3 regions of the Clostridium sardiniense genome follow, and region 1 is predicted to be linked to each of the others. Evidence: riboswitches for the same ligand, from Rfam matches in the RefSeq annotation. Region 1 holds a riboswitch; each other region holds the start of a gene.
What was found. A riboswitch is a leader RNA that binds a small molecule or an ion and turns the genes downstream of it on or off. The one in region 1 is predicted to bind S-adenosylmethionine.
Positions count from the first base shown of each region.

Region 1 (5,872 bases):
CACATCCAATTCCAGATTTAACTGGATATATAACAGAAGGACAAATAATACTTTCAAGAGAACTTTATAAGAAGGGTATTATGCCTCCAATAGATGTTTTACCATCACTTTCAAGACTTAAAGATAAAGGTATAGGTAAAGGAAAGACAAGAGAAGACCATGCTGACACAATGAACCAATTATTCTCAGCATATGCTCAAGGTAAGCAAGCAAAAGAATTATCAGCAATCTTAGGAGAATCAGCTCTTTCAGATACTGATAAAGCATTTGCTAAATTTGCAGAAGCTTTTGAAAATGAATATGTTTCACAAGGATTTGAAGCAAATAGAACAATCACTGAAACTCTAGATTTAGGTTGGAAGTTATTAGCACTACTTCCTAGAACAGAGCTTAAGAGAATTAGAGATGAGTACCTTGAAAAATATATGCCAAGAGAGGAAGAATAGGCTATGGCTAGATTAAATGTGAATCCTACTAGAATGGAGCTCACAAAGCTGAAAAAGAGATTAACAACAGCTACTAGAGGTCATAAGCTTTTAAAAGATAAGCAAGATGAGTTAATGAGACAATTCATTAATCTTGTTAAGTATAACAATAATCTAAGAAAAGATGTTGAAGGGCAACTTGAAGGATCATTAAAGGATTTCGTTATGGCTAGAGCCGTAATGAGTTCAGAGTTCTTAGAAGAGGCAATTGCTTATCCAAAAGAAAGCATTTCTGTAGATGTTGGAAACAAAAACATAATGAGTGTTAATGTTCCAGTTATGAACTTTAAAAGACAGCTTGAAGGTGACGAAGGTAGTATCTTCCCATATGGATTTGCAAATACATCATCAGAACTTGATGATGCAATAACAAAGCTTTATGGAATATTACCTAAGCTTTTGGAACTTGCAGAAGTAGAAAAGTCATGTCAGCTTATGGCAGATGAAATAGAGAAAACAAGAAGAAGAGTTAATGCTCTAGAATATATGACAATTCCTCAACTTCAAGAGACAATCAAGTACATAAGAATGAAACTTGATGAAAATGAAAGAAGTGCTTTAACTAGACTTATGAAAGTCAAGAGTATGATAGAGCAAAGAGGATAATTAATTCTAAAATACACCTTAGGTTTTCTAAGGTGTATTTATTTTTGAGTTTAAAAAATAAATTAGTTTATGTAAAAAGTGTTTAAAATCAAGATTTTGGTAAAGAATTAAAAGTAAATTAAAATTATCGTAATATAATTGATAATAACCTACATTAATAGTATAATTCTTATAGGTTATAATTTTTTTTACATAGAATTAACAATCTAACCTAATTTAGGAGAAGGAATATATGGATTATTTTATAGAGTTTATGATTTCTTTCATATTGGTTGTAATTTTAATGCCGATATTAATGAAATTATCGCATAAAATTGGTTTTACTGATAAACCTACACAAAGAAAGAAGCACAAAAAAGTAACACCACTATGCGGTGGACTTGCAATGTTTATAGGATTCTTTATAGTATATTATTTCGTTGGAAGTGAAAGTAATTCTGAAAGTATATGGATCTTCATTGGATCTTTATTAATAGTATGTATAGGATTAATAGATGATTTCTATAAATCAGTTGGAAAAGAATTTCCAATACTTCCAAGACTGATAATTCAAATATTAGCAGCAGTATTAATATTTAATGCTGGTGTCGCATTTAAAGGCTTTACTAATCCGTTTACAGGGGATTATGTAGCTCTTAATACTTTTTTACAGTTTGTTTTGAGTATTACTTGGATATTTGGAGTTACGACAGTAATAAATTGGTCAGACGGAATGGATGGACTTGCAGGAGGAATTTCTTTAGTTTCTTCAGGTACATTCTTCATTGCAGCAATTATTTTAGGACAAAGTTACTCAGCATCTACTTCAATCATACTTGCTGGGGCAATTGGAGGATTCTTATTATTCAATAGATATCCTGCAAAGGTATTTATGGGAGACTCAGGTGCAAATTTTTTAGGATTTATTTTAAGTATCATTGCATTAGATGGTGCCTTTAAGCAAGCTACTGTACTTAGCTTATTGTTACCAATATTAGCACTAGCAGTACCTATATTTGATAACTTATTTGTTATATTTAAAAGGTTTAATGAAGGAAAACCAGTGTATCAGGCAGATAGAAGTCAGATGCATTTTAGATTAGAAGAAAAAGGATTAACAAAACCACAAATAGTGCAGTTTATAGTTGGAATAAGCATAGTTTGTTCATTCTTATCTATAGTACTATTATTTTACAATCATCCATAAAATAAGCATCATATTAAAAATGATGCTTATTTTTTTATAAAAATTTAATTATTAGTGTATTACTGATTCATAAATTATAGAAACAATATTTAATAATTATAGATAATATATTAAGTATATTGACACATAAACCATATTTTGTTATTATGATTAGAAAATAAAAAAGGGGGCTTAGATTTATGTATAAGGGGAAGAAGGTAATTCTTAGAGCACATAAGGAAGATGATATAGCAAAACTTAATGACTTTATAAATGATTATGAAGTAAAAAGGCTTCTAAATATTGAAACTTCATTTCCATTAGCACTTTGGCAAGAAGAAGAGTGGGTTAAGAAAAGAAGAGATAATGATCAAACATATGATTTTGCAATTGAAGATTTAGAAAGTGGATGTATAATAGGTGGTTGTAGCATAAACTCTACTAGTATTAAAAATAGAAATTGCATAATTGGAATCATGATTGGGGATAAAGATTATTGGGGAAAAGGTTACGGATATGATGCTCTATCTGTACTTATCAAATTTATCTTTGAAGAATGTAATATGGAAAAAATAAAACTTGGCGTATTTTCATTAAATCCAAGAGCAATTGCTTGTTATAAAAAGCTTGGCTTTAAAGAAGAAGGTCGTCTTAAAAGAGAAATATATAGAGAAGGAAAATATCATGATGAGATATTGATGGCTCTATTTAAAGAAGAATATTTTGAAAATATGAAAGATAAAAATTAGAATATATTTACAAAAAAGTATTTTTAATGTATAATTATACAAAATAGAATATATACTTATCAAGAGTGGTGGAGGGACTGGCCCTATGAAACCCAGCAACCTATGTATAACAATAATTTATTAGGGGTTTTTATATATAAATTTGTTATAGTATGTGGTGCTAATTCCAGATAGATAAGGATATGAGTTTAAGATTAAAGTCTTAGGTGTAATATCCTAGGACTTTTTTATATTTCGAAGTTTAGGATATAAATAAGGGGGCATTATGAATATTAAGGAGATTTTTCATAAAAGAAATTTAGTATTTTCTTTTGAGGTATTTCCTCCAAAGAATAATTCACCAGTTAAAAGTATATATAGAGCTTTAAATGAGCTTTCAGATTTAAAACCGGATTTTATTAGTGTAACCTATGGGGCAGGTGGTAGTCTAATAAATAACAAAACTACAGAGATATCATCACTTATAAAAAATGTGTATAATATAGAACCTTTAGCACATTTAACATGCATATCTTCTAAGAAAGATGATATAGATAAGATAACAGAGAGACTAGAACTTGAAGACGTTAGTAACATACTTGCATTAAGAGGTGATGATAATGGTGACTCTAGAAAAGACTTTAATTATGCAAGTGAGCTCATAAGTTATATAGAAAAAAAGAAAAGATTTAATATAATTTCAGCATGTTATCCAGAAGGCCATATAGAAAATAAATCAATAGATATGGAAATAGATAATATGAAAAGAAAGATAGATTCAGGTACATCAAGCTTTATTTCTCAGCTGTTTTTTGATAACAATATTTATTATGATTTCTTAGATAAGATAAATAAAAATGGAATAAAAACTCCAATTCAAGCTGGAATTATGCCAGTAATAAATAAAAGGCAGATAGAGAGAATAACAGAATTATGCGGTGCAAAAATTCCGCATAAATTCTCAAAAATAATGAATAAGTATGAATATAGTCCAGAAGCTTTAAAAGAAGCAGGTATTGCATATGCAGTTGAACAAATTATAGATTTAGCTTCTAGTGGAGCTCAGGGCATTCATCTTTATACAATGAATAATCCTTATGTTGCAAAAAGGATTAAAGAAAATATTAAGACAGTCATTAAAACAATTAATAATTAGGAGGCAAATGTATGAAAAAAGTAGAAAGTTTTGAACTAGACCACACTAAGGTAAAGGCACCATTTATAAGAAAATGTTGTGTATACGAAGGAGGACATGGTGATAAGATAAGCAAGTTTGATATAAGATTCCTGCAACCTAATAAGGAGGCTTTTGGAACAGCAGCTATGCATGCACTAGAGCATCACCTAGCTTATAATATTAGAGAAAATTTAGATGGAGTTATTGATATATCCCCAATGGGATGTAGAACAGGATTTTATTTAAGTACTTGGGGTGATAAAGATCCTATAGAAATAAAAGCAGCAGTTGAGACAGTTCTTAGAAATTTATTAAAATCAGAGGATATACCAGCAAGTAATGAAGTTCAATGTGGAAATTATAAAGATATTTCTCTTTTTGGAGCAAAGGAATATGCAAAAGATGTAATTAGCAAAGGATTCTCACTTAATATATATGGAGAGTAGTGGGAGGGAGATTACTCTTCAGGAATCAGAAATTTTAAGATACTTAGGATATAGAGGGCAAGAGAAGCCCAAAAATATTATGAATAAAATTTCGGGTGTAAAGAAAGAGTGTAGAGATTTCTTTACACCTAAATTTATTTATGAAGAGTATAATCTTAAGAAAAGAGAAAATAAAATTGAACTTATAGGTACTAACTTGCTTTTAGAAGGAATAGATATATATAATTTGTTAAAAGACTGTGATAGGTGTGTGCTGATGGCTGTGACCCTTGGAAATGATGTAGAGAGACGGATAAGATTTTATGAAAAAGTAGACTTAACAAAGGGATTAATATTTGATGCTTGTGCAACTACAGGTGTTGAAGAAGTTTGTGATTTAGTAGAAGAAGAGATAAAATCTAAGTATGTAAATGAAGGTGAGGAGCTAACATTTAGATATAGCCCAGGATATGGAGATTTAGATTTAAGTATACAAAAGGATTTTATAAATGTATTAAATTGTGAAAGAAGAATAGGAGTCAAGGTTTCAGAACATATGGTTTTATTTCCAAGGAAATCAGTAACTGCTATTTTAGGTATAAAAAAATATAGTGGAAAAAAGGGAAAGAAGAGTTGTATAAATTGTAATAATTATGATAGATGTGTATATAGAAAAGAGGGAATAGATTTTGAATGTAAGAGAGTATATTAAAGATAATATTTTAGTTTTTGATGGAGCTATGGGAACAATGCTTCAAAACTTAGGCTTAAAACTTGGAGAAAATCCAGAAATATTTAATATAACCCATAGAGAAGAAATAATAAAGATACATAAAGATTATATAAATTCTGGAGCAAAGATTATAACAACAAACACATTTGGGGCAAATGAGCTTAAATTAAAAAATACAAAATTTTCTGTAGAAGAAATAATAAAATCTGGAGTTGATTTAGCTAAAAAAGCAAGAGAGAATAAAGAGTGCTATATTGCTCTTGATATAGGTCCAATTGGAGAATTATTAGAACCTATGGGAACTTTAAGTTTTGATAAGGCTATTAATATTTTTAAAAGACAAATTAAAGTTGGAGTAGATAGTGGAGTAGACATAATTCTTATTGAGACTATGACTGATTTGTATGAGATGAAAGCTGCAATAATTGCAGCGAAGGAAAGTTGCGATATTCCTATATTTGCAACCATGACATTTGAAAAGGATGGAAGAACCTTTACAGGATGCCTCCCAGAGAGTATGGCAATTACACTAGAAGGGTTAGGGGTAGATGCT
Region 1 is NZ_JAIKTU010000005.1:7,247-13,118, reverse strand. Features, by position in the region: gene K5V21_RS06810 (V-type ATP synthase subunit B) at 1-446, shown strand, start outside; gene K5V21_RS06805 (V-type ATP synthase subunit D) at 450-1,091, shown strand; gene K5V21_RS06800 (MraY family glycosyltransferase) at 1,324-2,277, shown strand; gene K5V21_RS06795 (GNAT family N-acetyltransferase) at 2,457-3,005, shown strand; SAM riboswitch class I at 3,059-3,186, shown strand; gene metF (methylenetetrahydrofolate reductase [NAD(P)H]) at 3,271-4,140, shown strand; gene K5V21_RS06785 (S-ribosylhomocysteine lyase) at 4,152-4,607, shown strand; gene K5V21_RS06780 (vitamin B12 dependent-methionine synthase activation domain-containing protein) at 4,687-5,298, shown strand; gene K5V21_RS06775 (homocysteine S-methyltransferase family protein) at 5,276-5,872, shown strand, end outside.

Region 2 (5,872 bases), on a different contig from region 1:
AGGTATTGGCTGTAGGAGAAGAAGCAAGAAAAATGATTGGAAGAACTCCAGGAAATATCATTGCAGTTAGACCATTGAGAGATGGTGTTATTTCCGATTATGATGTAACAGAAAAGATGCTTAAGGCATTTATAAGTAAAGCATGCGGATCAAAGAAAATTGTAGCGCCTAAAGTAATGGTATGTGTACCATCACAAGCATCAGAAGTCGAAAAGAGAGCTGTTATGGAAGCTGCTAGAAATTCAGGAGCAAAAGTAGTACATCTTATAGAAGAGCCACTTGCAGCTGCAATTGGAGCGGGATTAGACATAACTAAGCCTGATGGATGTATGATTGTAGATATAGGTGGAGGAACATGTGATGTCGCGGTAATATCATTAGGTGGTGTAGTTGTAAGATCATCTATAAAGGTTGCTGGAGACAGATTTGATGAATCTATAATTAGATATGTAAGAGTAAAGTATAAAATAATGATTGGTGAAAAAACAGCAGAACAAATAAAGATGGAAATAGGTTCAGCCTTTAGCGGATCAAGAAATGAAGAGATGACAGTTAAAGGAAGAAACTTAGTGACAGGTTTACCTGATGAAATAAAACTAACTTCAGATGAGATAGGAGAAGCGCTTAAAGAACCGGTTAGCTTAATAGTAGAAGCTGTTAAGGGAGTATTAGAGAAAACCCCTCCAGAAATAGCTGCTGATATTATGGATAAGGGTATTCTTATGACTGGTGGAGGAGCATTATTACATGGCTTAGATAAGCTTATAGAATCAGAAACTGGGGTAACTGTGAATGTTGCTGAAAATTCAGTTGAAGCTGTTGCGGAAGGTACAGGTTCTGTTTTAGGATATATTGATAAATTAGATAAAACAGTAAATAACCAAGAAATCATATTAGTTGAATAGCATAATAAATAAACCCTGAGTATACTCCGGGTTTATTTTTTTACTTTAATGATGGAGTTTTATCTGGATTAGAATATTCATAGTAGGCATGAAGTATACCTTTAGATATAACTCTTGCCATATTTAGAACTAAGGAGAGTCTGATCGATCTAGTATAGAAAAGATCAGCATTTTCATTAGAATCTATAATGCCAACTATAGATTTGCTTCCAACATCGGGCAATGATTTACCAACGCCCTTTCCAGGTCGTATTGCAAAGTTTCTAATATGAATTTCTCCAATAGAAGATTCCTGCCCTAGGCATGCATCTATACCAAGTATATATGCATTAGGATGCTCTTTAGTTATATTATTTAATTGTTTATCTATATTTAAAGCATGTATAGGATTATTGATTGAACCATACACAGGAAGCGGAAATAGACTTTCCTTTAGTAAGGTACCAACTAATGGTCCTAAACAATCACCAATACATTTATCTGTCCCAATACAAACTATTATAGTATTTTCAGAAAAAGAATCTAAAATAGCTTGAGAAATATTATAATAAGCAAGTGGGGATGTGTGATGAATCCTTTTTTCCATATAAGCACCTCCATGCTTATAATATATGAAGATGTATTTGAAAATAGAATAATTTGAATAAAAATATCTTATATGGAAAGTATTCTCTATAGGAGGTGTATTATGAAAAAGATATTAATTACAAGTATATTAGCTATATCAACTTCACTTGCGGTATATTTTGTTGCTTTTTGGCAACCTAAAGAGGAGATTAATAATAACTTAGTATTGGAAAATTCAAAAAAAACAGAAGATAATAATACAAAAAAAGATAATAATGAAGATACAAATAAAGAAAGTAGTATTGATATAAATAAAAATAATAACTATAATAATGAAGAAAAAAATGAGAAAGATAAGATTAATGATAATTCTTCAAAGAATAAAGAAGATAAAGATAATTTAAATATCTCTAATAATGAAGAAAACAAAGAAAATAAAAATTCAAATAATAGTTCTAATAATAAAAAAGAAGAAACACAAGCTACAAATGCAAAAATATTTAATGTGAATAAAGAGGAGATATTAGGTAATCTTAGTTTAGTTGAAAAAACAAAGTTATTTACAATAGCTAATAAAATATCAACTGTAGATGTAGAAAGAATGAAAAATAGTTTAAAGAAAAATGGAGAGAAAGAGGGAATAACAGAGGTTGTTAGAGTTTTAAAGCTTAGACTTAAATCTGATGATTATAATGAAATAAAAAATATATTATCCCCATATATAAATATAGAATTTCTGGAAAGTTTAGTATAAAAATAAATAAGTATATTGTGATGAAAAAATAAGTATATAGAAGAAAAATAGAGAAATTTTAGTTTAATTTCTTATTTTGATATGTTTTGTCATTTGAAATAAAGAGTATATAAATATATACTAACTATTGTCGGTTGGCCGAAAGGCAAAACGACTTAAAACTTGAAAGAAAATCTGGTGGAGTTCCCGAGTGGCCAAAGGGGGCAGACTGTAAATCTGTTGTCAGTTGACTTCGAAGGTTCGAATCCTTCTTCCACCACCATTCTTAAGGGCGCATAGCTCAGCTGGGAGAGCACCTGCCTTACAAGCAGGGGGTCACAGGTTCGAACCCTGTTGTGCCCACCACAAGTTTTAATAAATAAAAAGTTTAAAGAATATATGCGCTGGCGTGGCTCAATTGGCAGAGCAGCTGACTTGTAATCAGCAGGTTATCGGTTCAAGTCCGATCGCTAGCTCCAAAATGAGGTGGAGTTCCCGAGTGGCCAAAGGGGGCAGACTGTAAATCTGTTGTCAGTTGACTTCGAAGGTTCGAATCCTTCTTCCACCACCATTTTTTATGGGCGCATAGCTCAGCTGGGAGAGCACCTGCCTTACAAGCAGGGGGTCACAGGTTCGAACCCTGTTGTGCCCACCAAACTTTAAACTAATTTTTTAAATATATATGCTGGCGTGGCTCAATTGGCAGAGCAGCTGACTTGTAATCAGCAGGTTATCGGTTCAAGTCCGATCGCTAGCTCCAAATAAGGTGGAGTTCCCGAGTGGCCAAAGGGGGCAGACTGTAAATCTGTTGTCAGTTGACTTCGAAGGTTCGAATCCTTCTTCCACCACCAAAAGCACTAAGATTAATCTTAGTGCTTTTTAATTTTATATAAAAATAATTTTATTAATATAGTGTAGTTATAATAAAATTTTATTATCATTTAAAATATAAATCTATATTATTTAAAACTAAAATATGCTCTATAGATTAGAAACTTTAGTATATAAAATAACAAATAATAAATATTAATAAATTTTATATATTAATAAATAAATATTAAGTTATTATTTTACACCTAATAATATCTACTTTTAATATAATATTAGAACCCTCTAAAATAGGGACTTTATGCATTGGAAAATTATATATAAAGTATAAAAGAATTCAAAAAGTAAAAAAATAGGATATTTTTACACACATAAAATCTATTGACTCTGCAAAATCTATGTGTTACAATTTCTACAGAAATTCAATTAATAAATAAAAAATATATAGACTCTTATCAAGAGAGGTGGAGGGAAACGGCCCTGTGAAGCCCAGCAACCTACATATAATCTTTAATGTTGATTATAAAGTGTGGTGCTAATTCCTGTAGAGCAATCTACAAGATAAGAAAGATTAGGAAACTTGATCTCTTCTTATCGAAGAGTTTTTTTTATTGTCAAAATTCGAAGAAATTTGGAAGGAGAAATATAAATGAAAAGATTATTCACATCAGAATCAGTTACTGAAGGACATCCAGATAAAATTTGTGACCAAATATCAGATTCAGTATTAGATGCTATATTAGAAAAAGATCCACATGCTAGAGTTGCTTGTGAAACATGCACAACAACAGGTATGGTAATGGTTATGGGAGAAATAACAACTAATTGTTATGTTGATATTCCTAAAGTTGTTAGAGAAACAATAAGAGAAATAGGATATGATAGAGCAAAATATGGATTTGACTGTGATACTTGTTCAGTAATGACTGCTATAGATGAGCAATCATCAGATATAGCTATGGGAGTTGATGAAGCTCTTGAATCAAGACAAGGTGAAAAAGATGAAGTTGAAGCAGTAGGTGCCGGAGACCAAGGTATGATGTTTGGTTATGCTACAAACGAAACAGAAGAATTTATGCCAGCTCCAATAGCTATGGCTCATAGATTATCAAGAAGACTTACAGAAGTAAGAAAAAATGGTACATTAGAGTACTTAAGACCAGATGGAAAAACTCAAGTTACAGTTGAGTATGAACATGATAAACCAAAGAGAATAGATGCTATAGTTATCTCAACTCAACATGGTGAAGAAGTAACTTTAGAACAAATCCAAGAAGATTTAAGAAGACATGTTATTGACTACGTGATTCCAGCTGAATTACTAGATGAAAATACTAAGTATTATATAAATCCAACAGGAAGATTCGTTGTTGGTGGACCACAAGGAGATAGTGGATTAACAGGAAGAAAAATAATTGTTGATACATACGGTGGAATGGGAAGACACGGTGGTGGAGCATTCTCAGGAAAAGATCCAACTAAGGTTGATAGATCAGCAGCTTATGCAGCAAGATGGGTTGCTAAGAATTTAGTAGCAGCAGGAGTAGCTGATAAGTTAGAAATTCAATTAGCTTATGCAATTGGAGTTGCTAAGCCAGTATCAATTCAAATAGATACATTTGGAACTGGAAAAGTTGATGAAGCTACTATAGTTAATATAGTAGAAAAAGTATTTGATTTAAGACCAGGAGCTATAATAAGAGATCTTGATCTTAGAAGACCAATATACAAGCAAACAGCAGCTTATGGACATTTTGGTAGAACAGATGCTAATTTACCATGGGAACAATTAAATAAAGTTGAAGAAATTAAAGCTTTATTATAATAAAAGATAAAAAATAAAAAGAAAGATACCTAAAATTAGGTATCTTTCTTTTTGGCTTTTAATAATATTAAATGTATATATTGGAAGAATTTATATATATATATTTGTCGATTGTGTGAGAATATGATATAATTCAGTAAAATTCATATATTTTTCACAATATTCATATGGATTTTACGTTTAATTATATATTTTCGGGGGGAAACGTATGCAAATAATAAGTTATTTAATTTCTGGAGTTTTAATAGCTCTTGGGAATTATTTTTTGTTTGAAAAGAACAAAAGAGTTTTAACTACTGTAAAGGAATTCATAATATACGTGATATCATTCAATATAATATCACTAAGTATATTAAAATTTATTTTGAAAAAAACTTATGTGCTTAAAGCTTCTACATACACAACTGCATTTTCTGTTAAATATATTATTTTTACATTATTTTTAGGGATAATATATTTAGTTATAAAAAGAATTATTAAATCAAAATATAGTTACTTTGTATTAGAAACAGATAAAAAGGGTTGGAAGATAGTAGCAATTAAAGTAGTATCAGTTATATTCGTTGGAATAGGATCATTCTTTTTCTTCTTTTCAAAATGGTTTATTGATTATTTTGGAAATATTACACCAGAACAATTTTTATTTAACTTAAATTCACCTATTAAGGGTACAAGTTCTGATATGTATGCAGAAATTATGATGACACCAGTATTTTCAATTGTAGTTAGTATTGTAATATTCTTAATAATAATAAATTTTAGTTATGATTTATTTATAAATGTAAAAAATACTAAGAAAAAAATACTAAGCCAAAAAAGTTTAAGGGTAATAACATTTATAATTTCGATTGTATGTCTTGTAGGTGGAATAGTATATGGAGTGAAGAAGTTAAGTTTAGTTGAAGTATATAAAACATTTGTTTCAGATTCAAGTTATATCAAAGATAATTATACCGATCCACGTAACGTGAAAATGTCATTTCCAGAAAAGAAAAGAAATTTAATTCATATATA
Region 2 is NZ_JAIKTU010000007.1:74,467-80,338, forward strand. Features, by position in the region: gene mreB (rod shape-determining protein MreB) at 1-905, shown strand, start outside; gene yyaC (spore protease YyaC) at 946-1,491, opposite strand; gene K5V21_RS09795 (hypothetical protein) at 1,594-2,226, shown strand; tRNA gene K5V21_RS09800 (tRNA-Tyr) at 2,403-2,488, shown strand; tRNA gene K5V21_RS09805 (tRNA-Val) at 2,496-2,571, shown strand; tRNA gene K5V21_RS09810 (tRNA-Thr) at 2,609-2,684, shown strand; tRNA gene K5V21_RS09815 (tRNA-Tyr) at 2,691-2,776, shown strand; tRNA gene K5V21_RS09820 (tRNA-Val) at 2,785-2,860, shown strand; tRNA gene K5V21_RS09825 (tRNA-Thr) at 2,890-2,965, shown strand; tRNA gene K5V21_RS09830 (tRNA-Tyr) at 2,971-3,056, shown strand; SAM riboswitch class I at 3,483-3,601, shown strand; gene metK (methionine adenosyltransferase) at 3,683-4,858, shown strand; gene K5V21_RS09840 (LTA synthase family protein) at 5,067-5,872, shown strand, end outside.
Region 2: it holds a riboswitch for S-adenosylmethionine, as region 1 does, so the genes downstream of both, metK (methionine adenosyltransferase) here and metF (methylenetetrahydrofolate reductase [NAD(P)H]) in region 1, are expected to answer to the same signal.

Region 3 (5,872 bases), on a different contig from region 1:
GCACCTTCTTTATCAAAATCATAGTAGAATCCATCTTCGATTGCAGGTCCTATAGCAATCTTAACCTCTGGGAATAATCTTTTAACAGCATAAGCTAATACGTGTGATGCACTGTGTCTTAAAGCATCTTTTCCTTCTTGTGAATCAAAAGTGCAAAGACCAACTTCACAATCTTCGTTTATTGTATGACGTAAATCAACAACCTCTCCATTTACTAATCCGCAGAAAGCATTTCTAGCTAATCCTTCGCTAATACTTTTTGCTACGTCTAAAACTGATACACCTTTTTCAAATTCTTTAACTGATCCGTCTTTTAAACTAACTTTAATCATCTTAAAAAACTCCTTTCTTTCTTTATATTAAAACTAAAAATTATTTACTAAAATAAAAAAACTCCGTCTCTAAAAATTAGAGACGAAGTATAATATCCGTGGTTCCACTCTAGTTATTCTTAAGATTAAATCTTAAGAATCACTTTAATATGTCGTAACGTGACAATGACGGACTGGATTGGAGTCACTCCGAGTTAGTTTTCTGTTAAGCTCATATAAAAGTACTTACAGCTAATGTACTCTCTCTCTGTAAATGAGGATTTAACATACTCTTCTCATCAATGTGTTTATCTTCTTAAGTTAATTTATATTATAATCATACAAATTTCAGATGTCAATAAATGCTTTCATAAAGTTTCTCGAGTTTAATATTTTCGAGCAATTCTTCAGAATAGTAAGATTTACCCATTAAAATAAATATAATATCTTCTTTTTTATAGCCTTCTTTATATAATTTTATATCTTTTGTCAAACGCTTAACCATATTGGTAGAAGCGTTTAATATATTACAAAGTTCCTTAAAAGAGTAGTATCTTTTGGGAAGAAGTTTATATAGCTTTTTTTGTAATTTAATTTTATAAGAAATATCTGTTTCAAGAGAGTGATGTGGTCCTAATCTTCCACGATGGTGATATTCGCATAGATACATATAATTTAACTCTATATCAAAACCACCTTCATTTTTATGAACAATGTGATGAATATCAGCTTCTTTATTACATATTTCACAAAAATACAATGATAAACCTCCTTAATCTATATTTAATAATTATAGATAAAAAAATTAGTTAAATCAATTAACAGAATATTTATATAAAATAAAAAATTAAATTGTATAAATCAAGGGTAAAAACAATAAAAAATGGTATAATATACTATATAATATATTATATTGAGATTTATGAAGAAGGGTGATATTTATGAGAGATAACTACAATTCATTTAATTTCTGGACTAATAATGTTAACGAACACAAAGCAATAAGAGGGCATGCTTTTACAAATGAATTGCCAACAAGCAAATCGGTATATATACATGCACTTATATTTTCTAACAAAAATGGAATAGAAAATATTTATTCATACTTTTCAAATCCAAGAGTGTTATTAGGCTATATACAACACTCATTTTGTCAAAAAGCATTCTATAAATGGGCATATGGAACAGAAAAATTAGTAATGAAAATTCCAGCCGTTTCAACTTGTGATCTAATAAATAATCTTTTGAAAAAGAATAAAATTTCCAAAGAAGAAGCAAAAATAATGAAAGAACAATATACATTTTTAAGTAATCTATGGGATAAAGATGACAGCGAAATTATAACGGAGTTAGTGAAGTTTGCAAAAGAGTTTAATAAGGTTTGGGTTGGAGATAACAAACAATTCTTATATATAAAAGTATTCAAAACAGCAAAGGACTTAGGAGAATTCATTGATGATTCAATAAGAATGACAAACAAGGAAGAAGAGTTTAAATAAGGAATAGGATTATCATTAGATCAATGGAGAGAAGTATACTTAAAGGTTGGAGAAGATAAGGAATGCTCAAATATATTTAGAAAAATTCTTTTAAATAAATTATCAGAAACACTTTAATAAGGTTAATGTAAATAAGCAATTCATTTAGGTATATGAATTGCTTATTTTTATTAAATTAATATTCAAATTAGTATTAATTTGAATTATTTAGGAATATTAGTAACTTATAAATGTTGACATAGTCTATTAACATTGTTACAATAAAGCATAATCAAAATTAAAAAAAGTCTTATCAAGAGTGGTGGAGGGACTGGCCCTATGAAACCCGGCAACCTACTAATAATTAAGGTGGGAATGACTATAAGAGAATCAATGTATAACATGCATTGATTGTTTGTCATTTTTAATTATAGAGTGTGGTGCTAAATCCAGCAGTGAAAACTGATAGATAAGTAGTATTTATAGAGTGTATATAAAGCTTCTGATTTCTATCAGAAGCTTTTTTATTTTGTGTATAGGAACTTTAGGGAGGGCAAAAAATGAACAAAGAGAATAAAGGGAATTGGTGGGCGCTTTTACCATTAATAGTGTTTGTGGTTGTATATGTTGGAATTGCAATAATTGCAAAGGATTTTTATGCAGTTTCTGTGATAATACCATTTTTAATTGCATCAGTTGTGGCTTTAGTTATGAATACTAAAGTTAGATTTGAAGAAAAACTACAGATTTTCTGCAAAGGAGCAGGAGATACTAATATAATCTTAATGATTTTAATATTTATATTAGCAGGAGCATTTGCAGCTGTTGCTAAATCTATGGGGGCAGTTGATTCAACTGTAAACTTAGGGCTTTCAGTATTACCACCAAATCTTTTGGTAACAGGAATATTTATAGTTGCATGCTTCATAGCATTATCAGTTGGAACATCAATGGGAACAATAGTTGCGCTTGTACCAATAGCACTTGGAGTATCTGAAAAGACTGGAATAGCTGTAGCCTTAGTAGTTGGAGCTGTTGTAAGCGGAGCAATGTTTGGGGACAACTTATCAATTATATCTGATACAACAATAGCAGCAACAAGAACACAGGGCTGTGATATGAGAGATAAGTTTAGAATGAACTTTAAAATAGTATTACCAGCTGCAATAATTACAGCAATTATTTTTATGGTTATAACTAGTGGAACGGAAGCTATTAGCTTAGGTAGTTATGATTATAGCTTAATAAAAATCGTTCCATACATAGGTGTTTTAGTTGCAGCACTTGCAGGAATAAATGTTATATTTGTTTTAGCATCTGGAATAATTTTAGCAGGGACTATCGGAATTGGGACTGGAAGTTTTGATATTATAGGACTTTTTAAAAGTATGGCAGAAGGTATAAATGGTATGAGTGAATTAATAATAATATCATTATTAATAGCTGGTATGGTTGCAATTATAAAATACAATGGAGGAATTGACTTTATACTTCATAAGGGATTAAAAAACTTTAAAACTAGAAGAGGTGCAGAGCTTGGAATTGGAGCTTTAGCAAGCTTAGTTGATATATGTACTGCAAATAATACAATAGCAATAGTTACAGTAGGACCAATTGCTAAAGACATATCAAATGAATTTGATTTAGAGCCAAAGAGAGTTGCAGGTATTATGGACATGTTCGCATGTGCATTCCAAGGGATAATACCTTATGGTGCTCAGCTTATATCAGCAGCAGGACTTGCGGCAATATCACCTATTGAAATAATGCAATATCTGTTCTACCCATATCTAATGGGTATATCAGCGGTAGTTGCTATAATATTTTACTGGAGTAGAAGAAAAGAAGAAAATAGAGTAAAATAAAAAAGCCCGAGTTTGGGCTTTTTTATTTTAGTACATCTAGTTTACTAGGCATATGCATTGGGATGAGATTCCAAGACCTTCTCCAGTAAAACCAAGTCCTTCTTCTGTAGTAGCTTTAATGTTTATTTGATTAAACTCTATGTTTAATGCCGCTGCTACATTACGTCTCATTATCTCTATATAAGGAGCCATCTTTGGCTTTTGTGAAATTATTGTTGCATCGATATTACCTATCTTATAGTCATGAACCTTTAAAAGATTTCCAACTTCTTTAAGAAGAGCTATGCTTGATATCCCTTTATACTTTGGGTCAGTATCAGGGAAATGTGTACCTATATCACCTAATGCTGTAGCTCCAAGTAGTGAGTCCATAATTGCATGAATGAGAACGTCGGCATCAGAGTGACCTAATAATCCAAGTTCATAAGGGATTGTAACGCCACCTAAAATCAAATCTCTACCTTGAACTAAACGATGTACATCATAACCTAAGCCAATACGCATATCTTTCACCTCTCTAATATTTCTTCTATAAGTTTAACATAAAAATATAGTATAAAGAAGTAAACGGTATTAACCTCGCGACGCTTATACTTAAAATCAACATAAATAACATTTGATTTCATAAAAAAATCACCGATACAATTAGTGCTTTTTATAATATATTACAAAAGTATTTAATAAATGATTATTAATTTGTAATTTCATTTAAAAAAAACAGGTATTTAGGTATAATTAAATATAAGAATAGATATTATTTGACAAAAATAATGTCGACGTAGGGGGGAGCGTATAGATTTGGAGATATTCGATAGAAATAAATATAAATTTTCAGATATACCAAGTTTAGTAGAGATAAGTGATGAGGTAAATAAAGCTAGAGCGGAGCAGATATCTTTGATGGAGAAAGAACTTTATTCTTATAAAGTTCTAATACAAGATTTATTTGCGTACTCTCCAAGTGATAAGGATAGAAATACAATATTAAATATAGCTTTTTACATAATAGGAGAAGTAGAGTTATTAGAGTTTATACAAGATAAGAAAAAATTACCTCCTAATATATTATCTAAGAAGACTATGCAGCCAAGAAAGTTTATAGAGGAATGGAATGATTATATAATTACATACACTATTATATTTTCAAATCCTAATTATAAACTTATACAAGATTATATTAGAATTGAAGAGTCAAAAGATGAGGTAGAAATACCAAAGGAAAAGCAATCTAATAAGACTGTGATTAAGAAAGTAATAATAGAGAAAACTAATGAAGAAATTAGTGTAGATGAAAATGACAAAGAAGAAGAATCAAATGTGGTTTCAATAAATAAGAATTCAAAACCGGAGTTAAGAGGAGTAATAGTAAAATCCTTTAAACGTAGTGCATGTATACTAACTAGCAGAGGGGAATTTAAGAAGGTAAAGCTAGAAGGTGATATGAGTGTAGGTGAAGAGGTAACAGCTACAGCAAAAAAAGGGATAAAAGATTATAAACTTCAAATAGGAATTTTTGTGATTGCAATTGTTGTGGCTTGTGGTGCATTTTTATATAAATATTCAGAAATAGATAGAACTATATTAATTAACACAACATCGCAAGTAAAGGTAGATGTTAATTCATTTAATAAGATAATAAGTGCGTATTCTCCAACAAGTAAGGGAGAAGAGATGGTTAAGAGTTTAAAGTTAAACAATGTGAAATTAGATAAAGGTATAGAATCGATATTAAACTATGCAAATAATAATTCAATGATACCATCTGGTAATATATTAATTACTGTAACTGGAGATCCTCTAGAGTTTGGAACTTTAGAAAAAACAGGTGAATTTGCATCAAGCCATAAGATAAAGTTAATAATAAATAATGCTGGAAATGAGCAAAAATTATCTAATTAAAAGATAGAATTAAAAGGAAGATAAGAATGAAAAAAAACTCAAATAGAGAAAATGATAGATTTAAAAATATCAAAAAAAAGAAAAGTAATAAAAATTATAAAAAGCCTAATTTAGATAAGGGAAAAAAGAAGAAAGAAGCATTAAATAATAGGAACATAATTAATCATGAAGATAGAGGTGATGAAACACGCCTAAATAAATATATTAGTGAAACAGGAATATGTTCTAGAAGAGAGGCTGATAAGCTTATAGAGTCTGGAAGGGTTACTATTAATGGAGTAAAGGCTACAATGGGAACTAAGGTATCTAAAGGACAGGT
Region 3 is NZ_JAIKTU010000003.1:114,124-119,995, reverse strand. Features, by position in the region: gene thrS (threonine--tRNA ligase) at 1-332, opposite strand, end outside; T-box leader at 408-623, opposite strand; gene K5V21_RS04010 (HNH endonuclease signature motif containing protein) at 667-1,071, opposite strand; gene K5V21_RS04005 (hypothetical protein) at 1,253-1,810, shown strand; SAM riboswitch class I at 2,097-2,265, shown strand; gene K5V21_RS04000 (Na+/H+ antiporter NhaC family protein) at 2,350-3,654, shown strand; gene ispF (2-C-methyl-D-erythritol 2,4-cyclodiphosphate synthase) at 3,691-4,158, opposite strand; gene K5V21_RS03990 (anti-sigma factor domain-containing protein) at 4,453-5,553, shown strand; gene rluF (23S rRNA pseudouridine(2604) synthase RluF) at 5,580-5,872, shown strand, end outside.
Region 3: it holds a riboswitch for S-adenosylmethionine, as region 1 does, so the genes downstream of both, K5V21_RS04000 (Na+/H+ antiporter NhaC family protein) here and metF (methylenetetrahydrofolate reductase [NAD(P)H]) in region 1, are expected to answer to the same signal.